DNA from 3 places in the Propionispora vibrioides genome. Region 3 is predicted to be linked to each of the others. Evidence: riboswitches for the same ligand, from Rfam matches in the RefSeq annotation. Region 3 holds a riboswitch; each other region holds the start of a gene.
What was found. A riboswitch is a leader RNA that binds a small molecule or an ion and turns the genes downstream of it on or off. The one in region 3 is predicted to bind fluoride.

Region 1: linked by a shared signal. The riboswitch ahead of BMW43_RS08845 (MIP/aquaporin family protein) and the one ahead of BMW43_RS12555 (iron-sulfur cluster assembly scaffold protein) in region 3 are both predicted to bind fluoride.
Region 2: linked by a shared signal. The riboswitch ahead of BMW43_RS08805 (cation:proton antiporter) and the one ahead of BMW43_RS12555 (iron-sulfur cluster assembly scaffold protein) in region 3 are both predicted to bind fluoride.

Annotation. Positions count from the first base shown of each region.
Region 1 is NZ_FODY01000008.1:127,463-134,134, forward strand. It holds gene BMW43_RS08830 (HAD family hydrolase) at 1-23, opposite strand, end outside; gene BMW43_RS08835 (DUF190 domain-containing protein) at 362-712, opposite strand; gene BMW43_RS08840 (hypothetical protein) at 754-978, opposite strand; fluoride riboswitch at 1,266-1,335, opposite strand; fluoride riboswitch at 1,505-1,567, opposite strand; gene BMW43_RS08845 (MIP/aquaporin family protein) at 1,672-2,502, opposite strand; fluoride riboswitch at 2,756-2,816, opposite strand; fluoride riboswitch at 2,931-2,991, opposite strand; gene BMW43_RS08850 (hypothetical protein) at 3,092-3,883, opposite strand; gene BMW43_RS08855 (dynamin family protein) at 3,880-5,778, opposite strand; gene BMW43_RS21340 (MutS-related protein) at 5,792-6,334, opposite strand; partial or broken gene BMW43_RS21345 (hypothetical protein) at 6,494-6,672, opposite strand, start outside.
Region 2 is NZ_FODY01000008.1:116,755-123,426, forward strand. It holds gene BMW43_RS08780 (SGNH/GDSL hydrolase family protein) at 1-416, opposite strand, end outside; gene BMW43_RS08785 (lipase family protein) at 684-2,006, shown strand; gene crcB (fluoride efflux transporter CrcB) at 2,332-2,706, opposite strand; gene BMW43_RS08795 (DUF190 domain-containing protein) at 2,742-3,089, opposite strand; gene BMW43_RS08800 (universal stress protein) at 3,357-3,782, opposite strand; gene BMW43_RS08805 (cation:proton antiporter) at 3,784-4,959, opposite strand; fluoride riboswitch at 5,154-5,218, opposite strand; partial or broken gene eno (phosphopyruvate hydratase) at 5,253-6,533, opposite strand.
Region 3 is NZ_FODY01000015.1:40,037-46,708, reverse strand. It holds gene BMW43_RS12560 (MFS transporter) at 221-1,384, shown strand; fluoride riboswitch at 1,659-1,727, shown strand; gene BMW43_RS12555 (iron-sulfur cluster assembly scaffold protein) at 1,778-2,470, shown strand; gene BMW43_RS12550 (GGGtGRT protein) at 2,489-3,487, shown strand; gene BMW43_RS12545 (C39 family peptidase) at 3,902-4,696, shown strand; gene BMW43_RS12540 (hypothetical protein) at 4,994-5,191, shown strand; gene BMW43_RS12535 (TetR/AcrR family transcriptional regulator) at 5,347-5,946, shown strand; gene BMW43_RS12530 (ABC transporter ATP-binding protein) at 6,038-6,672, shown strand, end outside.

The DNA.
Region 1 (6,672 bases), on a different contig from region 3:
TTAGGCAACTGTACAGAAATCACTTTCTCCACTCTCCCTCGTATAGCATGTAATCTTTCATTGGTAGACAGTTTGGCGACACCTGTTCTCAGCCATGCAGCTAGGGAATCACTGATTTATTCACACTGCACATCCTGACGGATCTTTTTCCGTCTGGCTGTGTCAGCAAAACCTTGAAATAGGGACCGCTATTCCTGCGGTTTTACTTCCTTACCAGCCGAAAAAATCTCTCGCCAGGCCGGCAGGTTTATTAAATCAGCGGTTCCCTAGAAATCCGTCCACGATACTGAGCCGCTACGCTACCATGTCACGCAGGTCCTCTTCTCAAAAGGCTGCAACCCAACACAAACAATTAACTCCGCTACTGCTCCTTGGAGAACTGGCGGCCATATTTGATAACCTCCGCATCATCAATCATAACCATTCCTTCTTCCAACGCATCATCCAAAAAGGGCAGCAGCTTGGCAATATACTCCTCACTGTCGATAATCTCAATCAAAACAGGCAAATCACTGGATAAATCCAGGAGGGTAGCTGTATGAATCCGGCTATTCGCCCCATAGCCCATCACTCCCCGCAATACGGTTGCTCCCGCCATGTCCAGCTCTTTTGCCTTTTCCACAAGCGAATTATACAAATTCCGCCGTTTCCGGTGATCATCCTCACCAATATAAACTCGCAAGCGCTTAGCCTTACTTGCAATTTTAGGCACCAAGATTCCTCCTCCCAATTTGACCTCATATCCTACTCGCATTACAGTTTCGCCGGAAGCCCTACCATATAAGCCAGCGCAACAGCCGCACGGACAACCAAATGCAGCAGGGTAGCGCCGGCGGCCAGCACCACGGCCAGCCTCGCCCGGTCTTGCCAAATACCGGGCCGTTTCTTCCCGACCTTCTCCATCAGCCATAGCCCCAAAAATATTGATATGGCAAAGAAAATAAGATTAAACAGATATTCCAGCTCAAGCTGCAACATGCTACTTACTCCTCCAATCCACTCCACAGCCTCCGTCAGCCACCATAACAAAGTCTCGCCTAGCATCCATTTACTCCGAGACACGCGCTTAACTGCAGGGTGTTATCGCCGATTCCGGCAAGGGCAAAACCTCCATGCCGCCGCAAAGCTCATTCACTTGAACAAATCTTTGACAACGAGGCTCATAACTTCCACTACGCAATGACGGAAAAACTTTATCTCCTCTGCAATTGCCTCCTTCCCGGCCCAGGACCGGTAATAAGCTTACCGGCCCTGGCCATAGTAATAGTAAAGTAGGAGTTATCACCGCATTACTTTCACTGCGGGGTTATGGCGAACTCCATCGCCGTCCTCTGGCTGAGACTACGGGAACAAAAACAAATTGGCAGCTATTCCTGAGCGAACCGATTGGGCTACAAAGCTTGCCAGGCTCAAGCTACCTATTTCCTGGGCACTTTTCCTGCCTCCCTGGACAAGATTTATTGTCACTATCAAGCGCAAGGCAAAAAAATAGACTCCTACCACTTAAGTGGTAGGAGTCATTAGCGTCTGCAAAAAGGGTAAGGCGAACTCCATCGCCGCTGTTAATTGAATTATGGACCTATTATACCAGGCTGCCTGAACCATCGTCAATATAAACCTGCCGCAGGTATACGAAAGGTGACGGGTACGCAGTAACTATCCTCTTTAAATTTAGTTGACTTCAGCCTTCTTCATAATGCCTGCCGCTTTAACACGATCCGGGTTTCCCGGCATAAACGGCTGCAAAAGAAAGTTATAGATAGCTCCGGCCAGAATACCGCCAATCACGGGAGCAATCAACGGCACCCACCAATAACCCTGGATACCGGGAAACGCGTTTTGTCCCCAACCCATTAACCAGCAAAACAGTCTCGGTCCCAAATCACGGGCAGGATTAATGGCCCAGGCTTCTAACTGCCCGCCAAAACCACCGACTAATGCCACCAACAGGCCGACCATCAGGGGAGCCGTGTTGGCACCGGGACTGTTTGTATTCCATTTGTCCGAAATAGCAAGAATGCCAATTACCAGGGCTGCCGTTAATATAATTTGGTCAATAAACGCATGTCCTGTTGTAATTCCCGCATTGGGACTGGTAAAAAAGACACCTGCCGTAGTAAGTCCCTGCGCCGCATCACGGGTAGTATTGTGCACAATATTATACGCATCAATGACGGGAGAATACAACTGATAGGTAATTGCCGCACCGATAAACGCCCCAATCACCTGGGCAATAATAAAACCAAATACTTTTTTCCAGGGGAACCCGCCATATATGGCAAAGGCAATAGTCACCGCCGGATTTAAATGCGCGCCCGATATGGCTCCGACAAGATAAACGGCAAAGGTTACGGCTAATCCCCATAAGACACATATACCCCAATAGTCCCCACTAAACGATCCGTACAAAATCGCCATGGCAGCGACCCCGGTACCGCCCATGATCAAAAAAGCAGTCCCTATCACTTCAGCTAAATATTCTCCCCAAACAGAATCACGCATGCTGTCTCCTCCTTCTATTGATTAAAAATATGATTTCTTACTATCACCCACTAATCCATGTAAAACCAGCTAAAGCACCACCCCCTCAGTCTGTTGCCTCTTACGGTTCACGGTTCCCTTTCCCCAGATTATCACCCCCTTTCTATAAAGCACTGCCCTTCGCTCCGCCGCCATTCCCTTGCGACTTCACCGTCGCCGGCAATAAAAACAGACGGTACACGCTTTTTTTAAGACAAAAGATAGACCCCTACCGCATATGGTAGGAGTCATTATTCCTGATCGGATTTATGGCGAACTCCATCGCCTCTTCTTATATTTAAATGCTCTGGCTTGACCGCTGCAAGGCTCCCCTCTCCCTATACGGATTCTGTAACGTACAATAAATAGACGGTACACGCTTTTTAAGACAAAAAAACAGACTCCTACCGCATATGGTAGGAGTCATTATCCTCGGTTGGATTTATGGCGAACTCCATCGCCTTTTCCTATACCTATTATATATTCATTGTACAATAGTCAAACAATTCAGTCAATACTCTATTGAACCTGCTTTATTAAACCTGTAACCCGAATACGGGAGCACATCTTGCTAATATAACTCCTCCACTGCCATACGAACCGCCCAGTCACCGCTTTCCCATAGTTCGGCCAGGCGTAGCAGCACTTTTTCCCGTCCAGCGCCGGAGTCTCTCGCCAGACAGATGGAGCAGGCGGTCAAGGCAACCTGGATATCAGCATCCAGCACCAGTTCCCACACCGTTTGGGGTACTGCTTGGCGCGGGTATAGCTCATCAAACAGATTCAGCGCACTGCGCCGGAGCCGAAGGCTGGATTCGAGTTCCACGTCCGCCAAAGGCACTGTCCGAACGGCCAAAGACAGCAAACAGGAACAAGCGGCCGGCCCCAGCTTGCGAAAAGCCGTTTCCGCCGCCGACCGGCAAAAGTCCTCAGCCAGGGCGGCAGCCAAAACAGGCAGGGCGTCCATTCGGCGGTACTCACCCAAAGCAGCCACAATACCCGGCAGCAGCTTGCGTTTTGCCACCGCCAACAATAGCAAAAAGGTCGCATCGTCCGGCCAGCGAGTCAACGCACGGGCAACAAAACTCAACACGGCATCCTCACCGGCCTGTTCCACAGGATCAGCGAAACTTCGCGGAGCGGTTAAAAATTCAAGCAGTACTGCTTTGGCCCCCAGCTTGGCCAAAGCCTCTACAGCCTGACAGCGCGGTTGAAATAGGCCGCAGGGCTCACGGCTGAACAAAAATTCACGGAGCGGCCCCACAGCCGCTTGTCCACAGTCGATCAGCTCGGCTATCGCCTCATCCCCTTCGCGCAAGGCCCGCAATTTGCCAAGGGCAGCTTGGATACGTGGTCCGCTCATAGGATTCCGTCCTCCGGCCAGGGAATACACACATACCGTTCACCGACAAGATGGATGACAGCCTGCCGGTAAGCCTCCTCCTCATCACGGTTCTGCAGCTCCCGGCGGACCGCTTCATGTTTCAAGGCATAGCTGCGCATATCTTCCGCCGCCTCCTCAAACCGCTGCGCCCCATGGTCAATCAGAAACTGCTGATCATCTGCGTCAACAGCCGCCACCAGCAAACTAAGATGGCGAAGACAAACGCCCTGGGAACGTCGATACCAGCGCCGCCCGGCAGCTTCGCCAAGCCAGACGGCAAGCTGCCCGATATAGTCCGCCTCGGCTTGACGGAGCAGCCGGCAAACCCGGCAATTCCGGGAATCATGCACCAGTTGCCGCAGCTTCTCCTCCCTGGCCGGCCCGTCGCTGATCCGGTGCAAACGGCGGGCGGCCTCTTCAGCCAGCCGCGCATAACCGACAGAAGCGCCGTGGGCCGAAGCTAAGGCGAGCAGTTGCCAGGTATGGAGCGGGCAAAAGCCCAGTTCCGCGGCAAAACCGGCCTGGTCCTGTTCCTGCATGCTGATCTGGTACTGCCAGCGGCGGAAAAATTCCCGCCCATAGTTCTCCAAATGCCGGCATACCGGGCAGCCCTTGCTCCCCAACTCGGGCAAGTGCTTTGCCGGGGCAGTTGCCGGCACGGTGAAGGCAGCCGGATTTACTGCCTCGGCGGGTAACGGTATCCCTGGCAGAAAGTCGCCGTCTAACAACGCTGCCGGCTGATTTTCCTGCATCCGTTTAGCCAAAGCCGCCAGTTTTGCCTGTACAGCCATGATCAGGGGCACAGCAGAGCCATCGCGCCGAGTCGTACCGGCTGATTTTTCCCCGCCATTGCCACTGTCCTCCTGTCCGGTGGCTTCCTGGCAGAAATTCTGTTCCATCGCTGCGTCTCCTATTTGCAGCGCCTTATGCAGTACTGCAGCCAGAAAGGCCTGCGACTTTTCCTCCGCCAGAAAAGCAGCCAACGTTTCTTCCAGCGCTTTCATGCCGCTTTGTTCATAACCGGCCGGGTCACCGGCCAATCGGGCAGCAAGTCCCTGCCGGGCGGAAACGGGAAAGACCTTTATCGCAGCGCCTCCGGTTTGTTGGCGGATGGTATCGGTCACAAACGTTAGTACCGCCTCCTGTTCGGCAGGACTCACAAGATCCAGCTTATTCACAACAAAGAAAATCCGGTTCACATATTCCCGGATTTCCCGGAGAAAGGCCAGTTCCAGACTGGTCAGCGGCGTATCCACACTAATGACAAACAATACGGCGTCACATTCGGGTAAGAAGCCATAGGTGGTTGCCGTATTAGCCGTAACGACCGAGCCGACACCCGGTGTGTCGACGAATTCAACGCCGCGCCGCAAAAAGGGAACAGGCAATTCGACCGTGGCGGTCTTTACTTTTTTTTGATTGGACGGATTACCTTTTTCGGTAACATAGTCGGCCAGCGCCGCAACAGGCAGTTCATCGGGGAACAGCGAATTTTCCCGGCGAACCACCAATCGTTCCGTAGCGCCGTACTTAAGCACCGTAATCGCCGAGGTAAGGGGCAGCACGCCGGTAGGTAAGAGTTCGCGCCCAATAATTGCATTCATCAGCGAGCTCTTGCCCCGTTTGAACTGGCCGACTACGGCCAGTGTGAACCGGTCTTCCGCTAGCTTTACCAATAGCTCCCCGCACCGTCGCCCGCTTTCTTCCCGGCCCAGCGTTGTCAGAGCTTCGCGCTGCAGCCGTAGCTGCTCGGCCAGGAACAATTTCGCCTGCGTATAGCCCCGCAGCTTGGCCAAATCGGGATTAACCGGCGCGGTATCTTCCGTATCAGCCGACCGCGCTGCGGCAACATAGGCACCATCCTTTTCGTCCATATGCCCGTACCCCCTAACCGGTAGTTTCTAAAACATCAGCTGTTACACCAAATACTTCGGTATACAAGTCTTCCCCAAAACTGGTGGGCTGCGGTTCACCTTCCACTATTTTAAAGCTCCTCGTTCCGCTATTTTGCCGCTCGGCCTGCAGAAAAATCGCGTTATCCAGCTTTTTCTCATAAAAACCATGGGCCAACGCATATTGATGGGTAACAAAAAACACCTGAATGTGCTTTTCCAATAAGGCGGACACGATCTGCCTGGCAATTTCCGAGCCTTCGCGTTCGTTTGTCGCTGCAAAGGATTCATTGAACAGGATCATGGACTGGGGCGTGATATTGTCTACCATACCACTCATCCGGCTAAGCTCTTCATCCAGTTTGCCGCTGGTCATCGCCGTGTCTTCTTCCCGCTTATAGTGCGTGAACAGACCGCTGCACACGCGCGCGCAGAAAGCTTCTGCCGGTACAAACATCCCGCATTGCATAAGCAGTTGAGCCAGGCCGATACTGCGTAAAAAGGTCGACTTGCCCCCCTGATTGGCGCCGGTGATCATTACCAGGTCTTTCTGATCGGCCTGCGCGTCATTGCCTACCACCCGCTGCGCCAGGAGCAAGGTCAGGCAAATGTCATACAGCCCCTTAAAGGAAAGGCAACGCTCCTGGCTGGCTCCAGGAACGGGAAAAGTAACCGGCTCTTCCTTGGCGGCAAGTTTCTCCCGCAAATTCAAGCAACCGACATAAAAAGCCAGTTCCGTCCGCAGCATGGCAAAAAAACTGTTGATATGCTCCACAGACTGGGCCAGGGCATTGGCAACCAGGTTAATCCCCCGGTCCTTTAACTCTCCCAGCGCCCTGGCACCGGCTTCATCCCGCTCATGGATATGGATCGTAT
Region 2 (6,672 bases), on a different contig from region 3:
CGTTGTCCGTCCAGATTAAGGCCATGAACCCGCCAGTAAAAATAATCTTGCTGTAATCGATCAGTTAGATCAGCATTATAGCCATTGACATAAATATAAGAAGTTGAAAAAAACGGCGTCGGCTGGAAGCGTGGTTCATCATACACGCCCGGATTTTCCTGAAACAATTCAATTTCATAAGCCACGGCCGACTCCACCTTGGTCCAGCGCAGCACTGGCTTTAAGGATGCCGGATTCTGTTGCGAAAACTCCACGGTTGCCTCCGGCTTATCCGGCCGGGGCATTTTTTTCACAACCGTTTGTCCAGCCGTTGCTACCGTCTGCGTATCTACCGGATCTTCCGCCGCCGTCGTGCGAAACAGGAAAAAACCTACTATAAAAAGAGCGATACCACTTAGCAAAAAAAACTTTTTCACGGCTGCCTCCTTCTGGGCAACGTACTTTTCGCTCCCCTTTACATATATTTTTCCGGAAGCCTTCGCGCTTTATGCTCCGGCAACCCTTGTCTATTTACTGATAATTATAAATGTCTTTGAATAAAAAGGCTAGTACCAATGCATTGTCCTGTCAGGATAGGAAAATATATCCACCCAGAGCGCCTTGACAGCCGCTTGTAGCTGCTCCTATAATTTGAGTAGTACAACTGACTGTTCAGTCCAGATTCTACGGAAGGAGGTGCGGCTGTGAAGCCATTTTTGCACCTGCTGCTTGTTCTTTGCTTTCTGATCTATCCTTCGGCTGCCGCCTGGGCCGGTCCCCAGGAAGATTATGAAGAAGCTTATAAAATTTATCTGGCTGCCGCCACCAGCGCCGCAGCCTATAGCGACCGTCTTGGTGAGTTAAGCACCCGCTACCTGGAGCAGGACGGCTGGCAAATTGATCATTACGTTCAGCCCCAGGGCCGCTCCGGCGTCCGCTACTTGATTGCCCAGAAAAATAATACGCCCTTCTATTTTATCGCCATTGTCGGTACGGAAAATGAAAAGGATGTTAAACTTGACCTTAAAGTGGATAAAGTACCCTTCGCCGGCGCTACCGATGAAGAAATCTCCGCTGCTGCGGCTCAAAAGAATGTGCCTGATACCGAACCTAAAGTCCATAAGGGCTTTAACCAATTCCTACAGGCCGGACCGGCGGCCACGCTGCGCAGCCCCCGCCGGGGCAGCCTGGCGCTGCCCGATCTGCTGACGGCGAACAAAGACCGCAAGCTTTACCTGACCGGTCACAGCCTCGGCGGCGCAGCCGCTACCCTAGGCGGCGCAAGATTAATCAGCACCGGTATGACTTCCGGCCAACTGGAGGTTATCACTTTCGGCGCCCCGGCTGTGGGCAATGCCGCTTTCGCCGCCAAGTTCGCCCCGATCCTGCCAGTGACCCGCATCGTCCAGTCCAGCGATCCGGTCACCGGCGTGCTGCAGACCCTATTCGGCGGTTATCAGCAGTTTGGCCGGGAAATAAAATGGCCGGCCCCAGCCTTCGTAAGCGATTCCCATCAGTTAACCGGTTATATCGATTCGGCCATCAAAAATTATTACGACAAACGCCGCCTGGCCATGGATGCCGGCATGCCGCTTCCCGCTTTTCCGGCGTTTGCCGGGGCCAGCCAGGACAGTGCCTATATCCTGCCGCTGAAAAACAGCTTGCCCGAGAACTTAACCACCGAATTCTGGTATATGAATGAGGCCTTGCAGGATGAATACCGCCGCACCTTTTCCCGCCAGGTAACTCCTGCCGACATGCCGGATTCCTGGCAACAGGCAGCAGCGGCCTCCGGCTGCCGCTGGGTCATTGCCTCTGAAGTCAGTGCCAGCCGCGTTAAGCAAGAAAAGAATGCCTATTATATCACCCTGACTCAGACAATCTATGACGCAACGACTGGCGCCGTCGCCGACACAGCCATTTACTCGACAGGCACCTATACCCTGACGCCGCTGGAAGCCTTTATCCACGCCTTTAAAGAAATGAATATCCATCTGAACTCCCGGCTAACTAAAACCGCCATATAGCGGCAGCTCCTATCAGATGCTTCATCAATTTGCCGCCGCTTTTACCCTGCATAAATCGAGGCCTGTTCCGTAAAAGGAACAGGCCTCGATTTATATCTCCCGTAAAGTCATCAGTATAAGTAATGGCCTTATGACCAAATAAAAAGACATCTGTTTGTCACACTTCCATCAGGCTCAGGATAATCCTGTTTCTTACTCTGGATACAAACCACCCTGGTTTTCGAGAAGCCTGTCTCCGGCGAAGGGTCCCTGATTGGCCCGAAAAAGAATAAACCTGGGTTAGACGGTTCACATTCCCCATCTTTTCCCAGGAAATAATTCCTCTCTAAAACAGTCTGGCAATACCAATCCCCAGCCAGGTGGCAAAAAAACCGACTCCCAAATTGAGTCCTACATTATAAAAAGCCCGCAAGGCATCGGCAGTTTGCAGTAAGCGCAAAGTCTCATAACTAAAGGATGAAAACGTAGTCAAACCGCCTATTAAGCCAATGGCGACAAGCAATCGCCAGTAGGGGCTGATGCTTAACCGCTCGGTGGTCATTGTCAAAAATAAGCCGATAATGAAGCACCCTACCACATTAACAAGCAACGTCCCAAAGGGAAACTCCGGACCAAACCGCTCCGCCATCCAATTGGACACTAAATACCGAATGACTGAACCAATCCCACCGCCGACCGCTACTAAAACAATTCCCAGCATATACTTTCACCTCTCTTGCCTCGTCTGTTCTTCTGTTATCGCTTCGGTGGTTTATGACCGTATTTGATAACTTCTATATCGTCAATCGTAACCATTCCCTCCTCCAGCATATCATCCAGGAAGGGCAATAGCTTGGCAACATACTCCTCACTGTCGATAATTTCCACTAAAATGGGTAAATCACTGGATAAATCCACAATACTGGCCGTATGAATCCGGCTGTTGGCCCCATAACCCACGATGCCGCGAAACACCGTCGCCCCCGCCATATCCAGTTCCTTGGCCTTTTCCACGATAGCTTGATACAAAGAACGCCGTTTCCAGTGATCGCTTTCCCCGATATAAATCCGTAATCGTTTGGCCTGACTCGCAATTTTGGGCACAAAGACTCCTCCTTCAACTTGATACCAATCAACTTTTTATAGCCCGGCTGCCTGCAACGGCCTAAACCGGCACAGCAGCGTGTATGATCTTTTGCAGCCTGGTCGCCGGCTGCCACCACGACAGCCAATACGGCTCGGGCCAGCCAGCTACCGGGCCGTATTTTTGTAATTTTCTCCGTTAACCCTTAGGGGGGTGCTTAACTATCCGCAACAACCCTAACGGCACTTTTTGTACCATACTTCGTTAACATTTTTGATATGCTATCTTTATTTTACCACAACAACCGGCACTTTAGCATAGGTAACCACCTTTTGCACTACACTGCCAATAATCAGACTTTTAAATCCACCCATGCCCCGTGTACCCATGACAATCAAATCGGCCCTGCGATCAACAGCGTAGCGCATCAGGCTCTCCGCCGGATGGCCCTTTAAGATTTCCGTCTGTAGAAAAATCCCCTGTTCCTCACCATAAACCACAGCCTGCTCCAGCAGCGGCCGGTACTGTTTCTCTCCATCGGCGTACCATTCATCCACTTCATCAATGCTGGAGCTAAATTCAGGGGGCTTAACCACACTGGCCACTACCACCGTCGCCCCCTCAAACCTGGCAGCCAGGCCTACCGCCCAGACTAACGCCTTGTGGCTGCCGGCTGAGCCGTCATAAGCCACAACTATTTTTTTCAAATCCATATCAATCGGCCTCCCTCTCCCTGATAACCATGTTTTTTATCACTGCCGGCGATTCGTCGGTCTCATCTGTCGGGAAAAACCATTTTTGGGCGATCATCGTCGGCACCACGGCGCTCAAAATGACGGTTGCCACCAGTACACTGTACTGTCCCTCATCGATATAGTGATTAGTTAGCCCGTACAAGGCCGAAATAGTGCCAAAGGTCAGACCGGTGCTCATTAGCAAGGTAGTGTAAATACCGGTACGCGGTGTATAGTGAAACCAGTTGGTCGCCGGCAATACGCCGATAAACTTGGCAGCCATTTTGATCAGCAGGAAAACCAGGATAGTCCCGGACATCGTATACAAAGCTCCCACCGATACCAGTACCCCCGCTTTAATGAAATAGAACGGCGTAAAAACGGCAAATACAATGGCTCGCATTTTCACCAGCGTTGGTTTGTAGTGCTTGAAAAAGCGGGCCATGGCCATACCGATAATATAGGCCGGAAGTACCGCCTCGCTGCCGCTGATTACCGCCAGATAGGCCAGGGCTAAGAGTACCAGAAAAATGAACTTGATTTCCGGCTCACTGACCCGCCCGCCATACCATTTGAATATCCTGGCAGCCAGCGGAGTAATAACCAGCACAGCCACGATCATAACTGCTGTAAACCAGACGACCTTTAGCGAAAATCCGGTAAAGAGCAACCCCAGGGCCAGCACCGTCCCCAAATCAGTGACAAAGCAGGCCGCCAGAATGCCTTGACCTAAACGGCTGGCCGACAGCCCGCTTTCTACCATGACGGCATACACGACGGCCACTGAGGTGGTTGACAGTGCAATACCGGCAATTTTAGCGGCATTGCCGTCCCAGCCGAACATATACTCGGCAAGCCACATGCCGCCCAGAAAGGGCAGCAGAAACGATAAAAAGCCAATCACCAGACTTTCTTTCAGGTTGCCTTTAAGACTATCGGGATCAATCTCAGCCCCGGCAAGAAAGGTCAACACCACAGCACCAAATCCGGCTAAAAAAGTAACCCAGGATGTAATCTCCAAATGCATGGCGTTGCCGCCAATCACACCCACGGCAATCTCCATAAGCGCCACCGAAATGCCCAGCCGGATAGACAGGACGGTGGCAATAAGGGCCAGCAGCACCCACTGCGCGGCAATAGCAAAGTTCTGTTCCATTGACAGCTACCTCCTTGTTAGTCCTTGACTAATACTCCCAGGGTGTGCTTCAAATTAACGAAATGTTCTATGGCGAGTGACTTTTGCGAAAAGACAAAATTCACGAAAATGGCCCTTACTTCCAAAAATTTCAACGAAGTGTGTCAAAAAAGCACCCTTCAAAGACACTCCGAACCATTTGCCAACACACCCTAGGGAAGGTAGGAGTTATTACCGCGTTCACTGCGGGGTTATGGCGAACTCCATCGCCGGTTTTTACGCCGTTCTGCCTGAAAAATCAACCGGACAGCCTGTCATTTGGCGGCAAAAGGATTGCCGAAGACAGCTTTTCCGCCCAACTCGGCCTCAATCTCCAACAGGCGGTTATATTTGGCAATGCGTTCACTGCGGCAAGCCGAACCGGTCTTAATCTGACCGCCGCCCATGGCCACGGCAAAATCGGCCAGGAACGCATCTTCGGTCTCGCCGGAACGGTGGGAAACAACATAATTCCAGCCGGCCTAACGGCACATTTTAATGGCCTCCACCGTCTCGGTCACCGTACCGATCTGATTTAGCTTAATAAGCACCGCATTGGTGGTCTTCTCCTTAATGCCGCGGGCAATAAATTTGGTATTGGTGACAAAAATATCGTCGCCCACAATCTGCAATGCCTGACCGAGGGCTGCCGTATGCTCCCGGAAGCCGTCCCAGTCATTTTCCGCTAATCCGTCTTCCAGGGAAACCAGGTAATATTTCTTGGCCCATTCCTTGTACAGCGCCGTCATTTCACTGCTGCTCTTTACTCCCTGCCCTGATTTTGTTAAATGATACTGACCATTTTCATAAAACGAACTGGCTGCCGGGTCAAGCGCCAGGGCAATATCCACACCCGGCACATAGCCGGCTGACCGGATGGCCTCGATAATCAGCTCGCAGGCCTCCTCATTGCTCTTCAGGTTAGGTGCAAAGCCGCCCTCATCACCCACACTGGTGGCATAACCCTGTTGCCCCAAAAGCTTTTTGAGCGCGTGAAAGGTTTCCACACCATATTGCAGGGCTTTGGCAAAGGTAGGCGCGCCGACAGGCATAACCATAAACTCCTGAAAGTCCACACTGTTGTCGGCATGCTTGCCGCCGTTTAAAATATTCATCATCGGCACCGGCAGCCGCACCGCCTCGCTGCCGCCCAGATAGGCATAGAGCGGCAAGCCCTGTTCTATCGCTGCGGCCCGGGCAGCCGCCATGGAAACGCCCAAAATGGCGTTGGCGCCTAAATTGGCCTTAGTCGGTGTACCATCCAGCTCCAGTAGGAGCTGATCAATCGCCGCCTGATCACCGGCATCCTGCCCGATCAGTTTCGGGGCTATGCGATTGTTGACATTGGCCACAGCCTGCAAAACTCCCTTACCGCCATAGCGCGTCTTATCGCCGTCCCGCAGTTCCAGCGCCTCATTCTCACCGGTAGACGCACCCGAAGGCACCGAAGCCGATGCCCTGCTGCCACCGGCCAGTTCCATATTGACCCGTATGGTCGGATTCCCCCGGGAGTCCAAAATTTCTAACGCATTTACATTGACAATCTTACTGCTCATACATAGCGCCTCCTTCGATAAATTACCTATAAGATTTGTTAGCAAACACCTATCAATACATTCAACTCTAATTTTTTCACCAATTAAACTTATATTAGACTTGTTCTTAGCAGCGGGCAGAAAAAAAACAGACTCCTAC
Region 3 (6,672 bases):
TTTATTTTCCTTTTTAAGTGTCTAATTGAAAAGATGCTTGTCATGAGTTTCTGCAGCGTAGCGCTTTTTTCAATAAGCAGATGTGTTAGGGATAAAAAGGAGCTGAAAAATGGAGTGCTTTTCGGGATTTGAATTTGTCCCCCAGCATGGTGAGAATTGTTGTTCCCGACAGCTAAGCCGGCAAATCAGTGACAACAGAATGACGAGAGGAGTGGTGAATGTGTTCGAACAAGAGTTGGATAAATCCAAAGCGCTAAAGTTTGTTTTGCTGATGGGAATTGTTAGCTTGTTTGCCGACATGACTCACGAAGGTGCCCGCAGCATTACGGGGCCTTTCCTGAGCAGCCTGGGAGCCAGCGCAGCAAATGTTGGCATCATTGCCGGTTTAGGAGAATTTGTCGGGTATGGCGTTCGGCTTTTTTCTGGTAAATTGAGTGATAAGACAGGGCAATACTGGCTGATTACCATATGGGGCTATATCATCAATCTGGTGGCAGTACCACTGCTTGCTTTGGCTGATAACTGGATGGCTGCAGCCGTATTAATGGTTTTGGAACGGATGGGCCGGGCCATTCGCAATCCAGCGCGTGATGTCATGCTATCCAACGTAGCAAAGCATATTGGCCGTGGTTGGGCTTTTGGCATGCACGAAGCGCTGGATCAAGTTGGTGCGATGACCGGTCCGCTGCTCGTTGCAGGCATTATGTACTTACGGGGTGATTACCGGCTGAGCTTTGCCTGGCTGGCGTTTCCGATGCTACTTTGCTTGCTGACGTTGGCCTATGCCCGGCTTACCTATCCCAAGCCCTATGTAGTTTTCGAACAAAGGGATGAATCTTCGCAAAAGCTATCCGCTAAGTTTTGGCTCTATCTCGCCGCCACTTCGCTGGTTGCTGTTGGTTATACTGATTTTCCTTTGGTTGCATATCATTTCGGGGTGACCTCTTCTGTGCCGGCTGTGGGCATTCCTATTTTTTATTCGGTGTCAATGGGGGTAGCCGCTCTGTCGGCTCTGATTTTCGGACGCTATTTCGACCGGAATGGGTTGAGCGTTCTTGCTTTTGCAACAGTATTGTCGGCTTTCTTTGCTCCTTGCGTATTTGGTGTCAATATTTATTTGGCCTTTGCCGGCATGATTTTCTGGGGAATTGGTATGGGAGCCCATGAGTCCATCATGCGTGCCGCCATAGCGGAAATGGTACCGATGGATCACCGCGGCTTTGCTTACGGCCTTTTCAATAGCATTTATGGCTTTGCCTGGTTTTTAGGCAGTGCGGGCATGGGGTATTTGTACGACCTGTCGGTGGGGATGTTGATTGTTTTTTCTGTTGCCGTTCAGCTAGTGTCTGTACCCTTGTTTATTATCGTAGGGAAAATGCGCTAACCGTTATGGTTAAGTCCGGATAAAGTCTCCTATTTGAAAAAACGGCTTGAAGACGGTTTTATGAACCTGGAGTCGCGGCAACTAAAAGGATTTTTCTTGCAGCAAAAGACTGTGGCGCCATAGCGGTCGGAGGTGCCCTTCCAGGCTATAATGCCTTTTATTTCGGTTGAAGTCTATCTTTAGATAATCGCTTGTACAAAAATAACTTGTGCGAAAGAAAAGATTGGAATTGACGTTTCTGCTAGATTAACAGTATAATTTTTACGTAACTAATACATAGTTTGGCGATGGAGTTCGCCATGAACTGCGCAGTTTCGAGTGCGCCGATGACTCCTACCTCTACGGTAGGAGTCTATTTTTATGGCCGAGGCTTAGCATGAAAGGAGAAGAGAGATGAAGTATTCAACAGAAGTCGAAGAAATGACCTGTGTAGCCAAAGGCGTCAATCATGGGGCGGCGCCGATCCCGCAAGAGGGTAAATGGGTAAAGGCCCGGGAGGTCAAGGATATTTGCGGTCTGACTCATGGTGTAGGTTGGTGTGCGCCGCAGCAGGGTGCCTGTAAGCTGACGCTTAACGTGAAAGAAGGTGTCATTGAGGAAGCGCTGGTCGAAACGATTGGCTGTTCCGGCATGACTCATTCGGCAGCAATGGCTTCGGAAATCCTGCCAGGCAAAACCATCCTGGAGGCGCTTAATACCGACCTTGTTTGCGACGCAATCAATACTGCTATGCGTGAACTTTTCCTGCAAATTGTTTATGGCCGCAGTCAGACTGCATTTTCCGAAGGCGGTTTGCCGATTGGCGCCGGACTGGAGGACCTTGGTAAAGGGCTGCGCAGTCAGACGGGTACCATGTATGGCACGTTGGCCAAAGGCCCGCGTTATATGGAGTTGGCGGAGGGGTATGTTACTTCGCTGGCGCTGGATGCTGACAACGAAATTATTGGCTATCGTTTTGTCCATTTAGGAAAAATGATGGAAATGATCAAGAAAGGCACCGACGCAAACGAAGCGTTGAAAAAGGCAACCGGTCAATATGGACGCTACGACGAAGGGGTCAAACACATCGACCCCCGGCATGAATAAGCGAGGGGGTAGACAAGGATGGCAAAATTTGAAGGATATGAACGGCGAATCGCCAAAATAGAAGCTTTCTTACAAGAACAGGGAATTGAGTCGTTGGAAGCGGCGAAAGAAATGTGTGAGCAAAAAGGGATGGATGTGCCCGGTATGGTCAGGGGAATTCAGCCAATTTGCTTTGAAAATGCCTGTTGGGCCTATACCTTGGGGGCTGCGGTCGCGCTGAAACGGGGCTGTACCAAGGCTGCCGATGCGGCAGAGGCAATCGGTGAAGGGCTTCAGGCGTTTTGTATTCCCGGCTCGGTAGCCGACGGCCGCAAGGTTGGACTGGGGCATGGCAATCTGGCCGCTATGCTGCTGCGGGAAGAAACGAAATGCTTTGCCTTTCTGGCCGGTCATGAATCGTTTGCCGCTGCTGAAGGGGCGATCGGCATTGCTAAATCGGCCAATAAAGTACGTAAGGAGCCATTGCGGGTCATTTTAAATGGTCTGGGTAAAGATGCGGCACAGATCATTTCAAGGGTCAACGGTTTCACTTATGTGCAGACTGTTTTTGACTATTACAGCAGTAAGCTGTCGATTGTCAGGGAGAAGGCCTATTCCCAATCGGAACGGGCTAATGTGCGCTGCTACGGGGCTGACGATGTAATGGAAGGTGTGGCGATCATGACGCTGGAAGGGGTCGATATCTCGATTACCGGCAACTCCACCAATCCCACGCGGTTCCAGCACCCGGTAGCCGGCACGTATAAAAAAGAATGCACCGAAAAAGGACGGCGTTATTTTTCCGTTGCCTCCGGCGGCGGTACGGGACGTACGCTGCACCCGGACAACATGGCGGCCGGTCCGGCTTCTTACGGTATGACCGATACCATGGGACGGATGCATTCCGATGCCCAGTTCGCCGGTTCGTCGTCAGTGCCGGCTCATGTGGAAATGATGGGCCTCATAGGCATGGGCAACAATCCAATGGTTGGTGCTACCGTCGCCGTTGCCGTTGCGATTGAGGAAGCGAGTAAATAAATCGGCTGACTCTTCTTTTGAATGCCCTGGCAGATATAAACAAGTGTACTATCGGCAGGTAAAATAAGAACCCTGTCTAGTACGTGATGGGCAGAGAATAAGTATATGGTTCAATAACAAAAGTACCCGGTCCTTACAGTAATAAGCTGCAGGGGCTGGGTACTTTCTATTTAGGCTCGATGCAGGCGATAGAGAAAAAGTAACCTGACACCGTACGAAAAGCGATCGGGCACAGCCGGTAACTAAAAGAATGTAAATCTTTTTCCAAATTGCTTTTGAAGGATTAATTTGTTAGGTAGAGAATTAGAAAAATAAACTTAGTATGTAGTTGCTCAAAGGGTACAAATTGGGCGGGAATTTCTGTTTGCCTGGGAACTGAGATAATAACATTAAGAAAAAGAAAGAAGGAATACTGTGAAAAAGTTACACTTATTATCTTTTTATCTGGTCATAGGGTTAATTTTTAGTATGACAAGTATAGCTTTTGCCAATAGTCCGGATGTTTTGGCTAATGGCGAGGACAGTCACGTAATTCCTTATCCTTCCAGCTATATTACCTCTTCGGAAGGTGCCTCTTCCTATCATGGTATAGGCAATGTTAAACAATCGCCTTATTTTGCCGCTCCGGATTTTTATAATCTACAATCAACAAATACCTTAACGATTCTGCCTCATTATAAGACCTATCAGCAAACCACCGAAATCACCTGTGGTCCTGCGGCTGCGTTAACCGTTCTTGTGCACTTTGGCAATACAAAATGGACGGAAAAGGCAATTGCTAATATTATGAATACCAAACCGATTGTAGGAACGGATACAAAAGGGATGGTGAACTTTTTTAAAGGCATTGGCTGGGATGTTACGTCCAGCTTAGACAAGGCTGATAAAAATGGCTCTACCTTTGCAAACGTAAATGATTTTAAAAATTTTGTCATAGCCAATTTAAAAGATAATACTCCTGTACTGGTAGAGAATATTGACTGGGGCGGACATTGGCGGGCTATTATCGGGTATGATACCATGGGAACAGATACGACGGCTGATGATGTTTTGATTTTAGCAGATTCTTACGATACGTCGGATCATTTACAGGATGGTTACAATGTGAATTCGGTCGAAAGGTTTTATTACATGTGGTTTGATGCTCATATGCTCCCCAAAGGGCAGCAAAATCAACAATGGCTGGTAGCAAAACCACCTTCAATTTAAAAAAATATGTTTTAAAGGGTAAATAGGAGCGGTATTCTATTTACCCTTTAAATATTTTAGGACGATGAAAGTCCTTTACAGCGTACATCGTATAAAAGGGCTGGTGGCTTTCTCCAGCGAAATCATTCTTTCTTTTTCCAGGCAGGGATAACGGAGATATATGGAGAAATGCTTATCCAGTAAGGAATGACGGGGATTTTCTCGATTATAGTAACAGGATGAATTTCCAGGTTCTGCCTGATATACGGGAGGCTGGGCTTAGTGCACCGTCCTCTTGTCCGGAAGAGAGTGAGTATAGTGGACGATAAGCTTTATCAATTTGTTTGTATAAAATGCAAGCGGGAACTGGCCTGGGTGCTCAGCGCCAGCAGCGTATACTGCCCTGACTGCCGGAGATGGACAGGCTTTCAGGATATAAAGAACCCGAAGTTTGAGGAGATAGCCAAGCCCGAGCTGCGGGATGATGAAATCCATGAGCAAATGGCCATGTTTTGAGCAAGCCGGGGTGAAGGAAGCCTGGCTTGTCATGGCATAGAGTTTGCCGGCATAAATTTTTATAGCAAAGCAGACCGGAGAAAGGGCAATGTTTTTATAAAAAATACCGGCGGTAGGTATTTTTATTCCGGTAGGCAAGAAGGGAAGCGATCATAGTGACTAAAAAAGCTCCGAAGGAACAACGCAGGGAAGATATTTTGGAAGCGGCAGTCACGGAGTTTCTGGCAAAAGGATACGAAGGGGCTTCCATGGAGGTGATTGCCGCCCGGGCGGGTCTGACCAAGGGCGGCTTATATTACCATTACAAAAGCAAAGACGAGATTTTACTGGCGGCTAACGGGAAGTATTTTGAGCCGGTCCGGGAACTGATCTATCAAGCGGAGAACCTTTCCTGTCCGGTGGAAGGATTACGCTTTTTCATAGTGGTCTATTTGCAATATTGGGCGCAGCATCCCCGGGAAATGACGTTTATTTTATTGTCCTTGTCCAAGATTTTGGCCTGCTCCGCTATGTGGTCGCTTATTAATGCTTATAGCGGCGATATGATTGCTTTTTATGAGCGGCTGTTTACCAAAGGTCTGGAGCAGGGAAAGTTTCGCGACCATTCGCCGCGTAGTCAGGCTACTGCCCTGTTTGCCGCTTTGGACGGAGCCACACCTTACCTGCTGATCAGCCGGCAACTGACGGCTGAACGGGTGGCTGAGAATCTGGAGGCGGCCTTGGTCACGCCATTGCTAGTGCTTCACCAGCTTTAAAAGTGTAAATTGAATTTGCGGGAATTTTTTCGCAAGGCAAGGTGGCGGCGCGCCTGAGAATTTACGAGCCTAGGAAAAGACGGAGGAAGTTATGATTGCAAAATGGCTGTCAGGATTAATGGAAGCTAAATTGCCGCAACCCCGGGCCGGGATGGCGGCAGTGGAAATGACAAAAGTGAGCAAGACGTATTTTACCGGAGCCGGTGAGTTTGAAGCGCTAAAAGGCATCCAATTGTCGGTAAAGGCGGGGGAGTTTGTCGCCGTGGTGGGAAAATCGGGCAGCGGCAAATCGACCTTAATTAATATGATTACCGGTATTGACCGGCCCACCGGCGGTGAAGTCTGGATTAGCGGCATGCCTGTGCATACACTGAATGAAAATCAGATTGCTGTTTGGCGGGGGCGGACGGTAGGTGTGGTCTTTCAATTTTTTCAGCTTCTACCCACCCTGACGGTAATGGAAAACGTTATGCTGCCCATGGATTTTTGCGGCATGTACAGCCGGACGGAAAGACCGGCAAGGGCTTTAGCATTGCTGGAACTGGTAGGTGTGCGGGAACAGGCTCATAAACTGCCGGCCAACTTGTCCGGCGGTCAGCAGCAGAGGGTGGCTATTGCCCGGTCTTTGGCCAATGATCCGCCGCTGTTGGTGGCCGATGAACCGACAGGCAATCTGGACAGCCGCACGGCTACCAGTGTGATTGACTTTTTCCAGGAGCTGGCTGC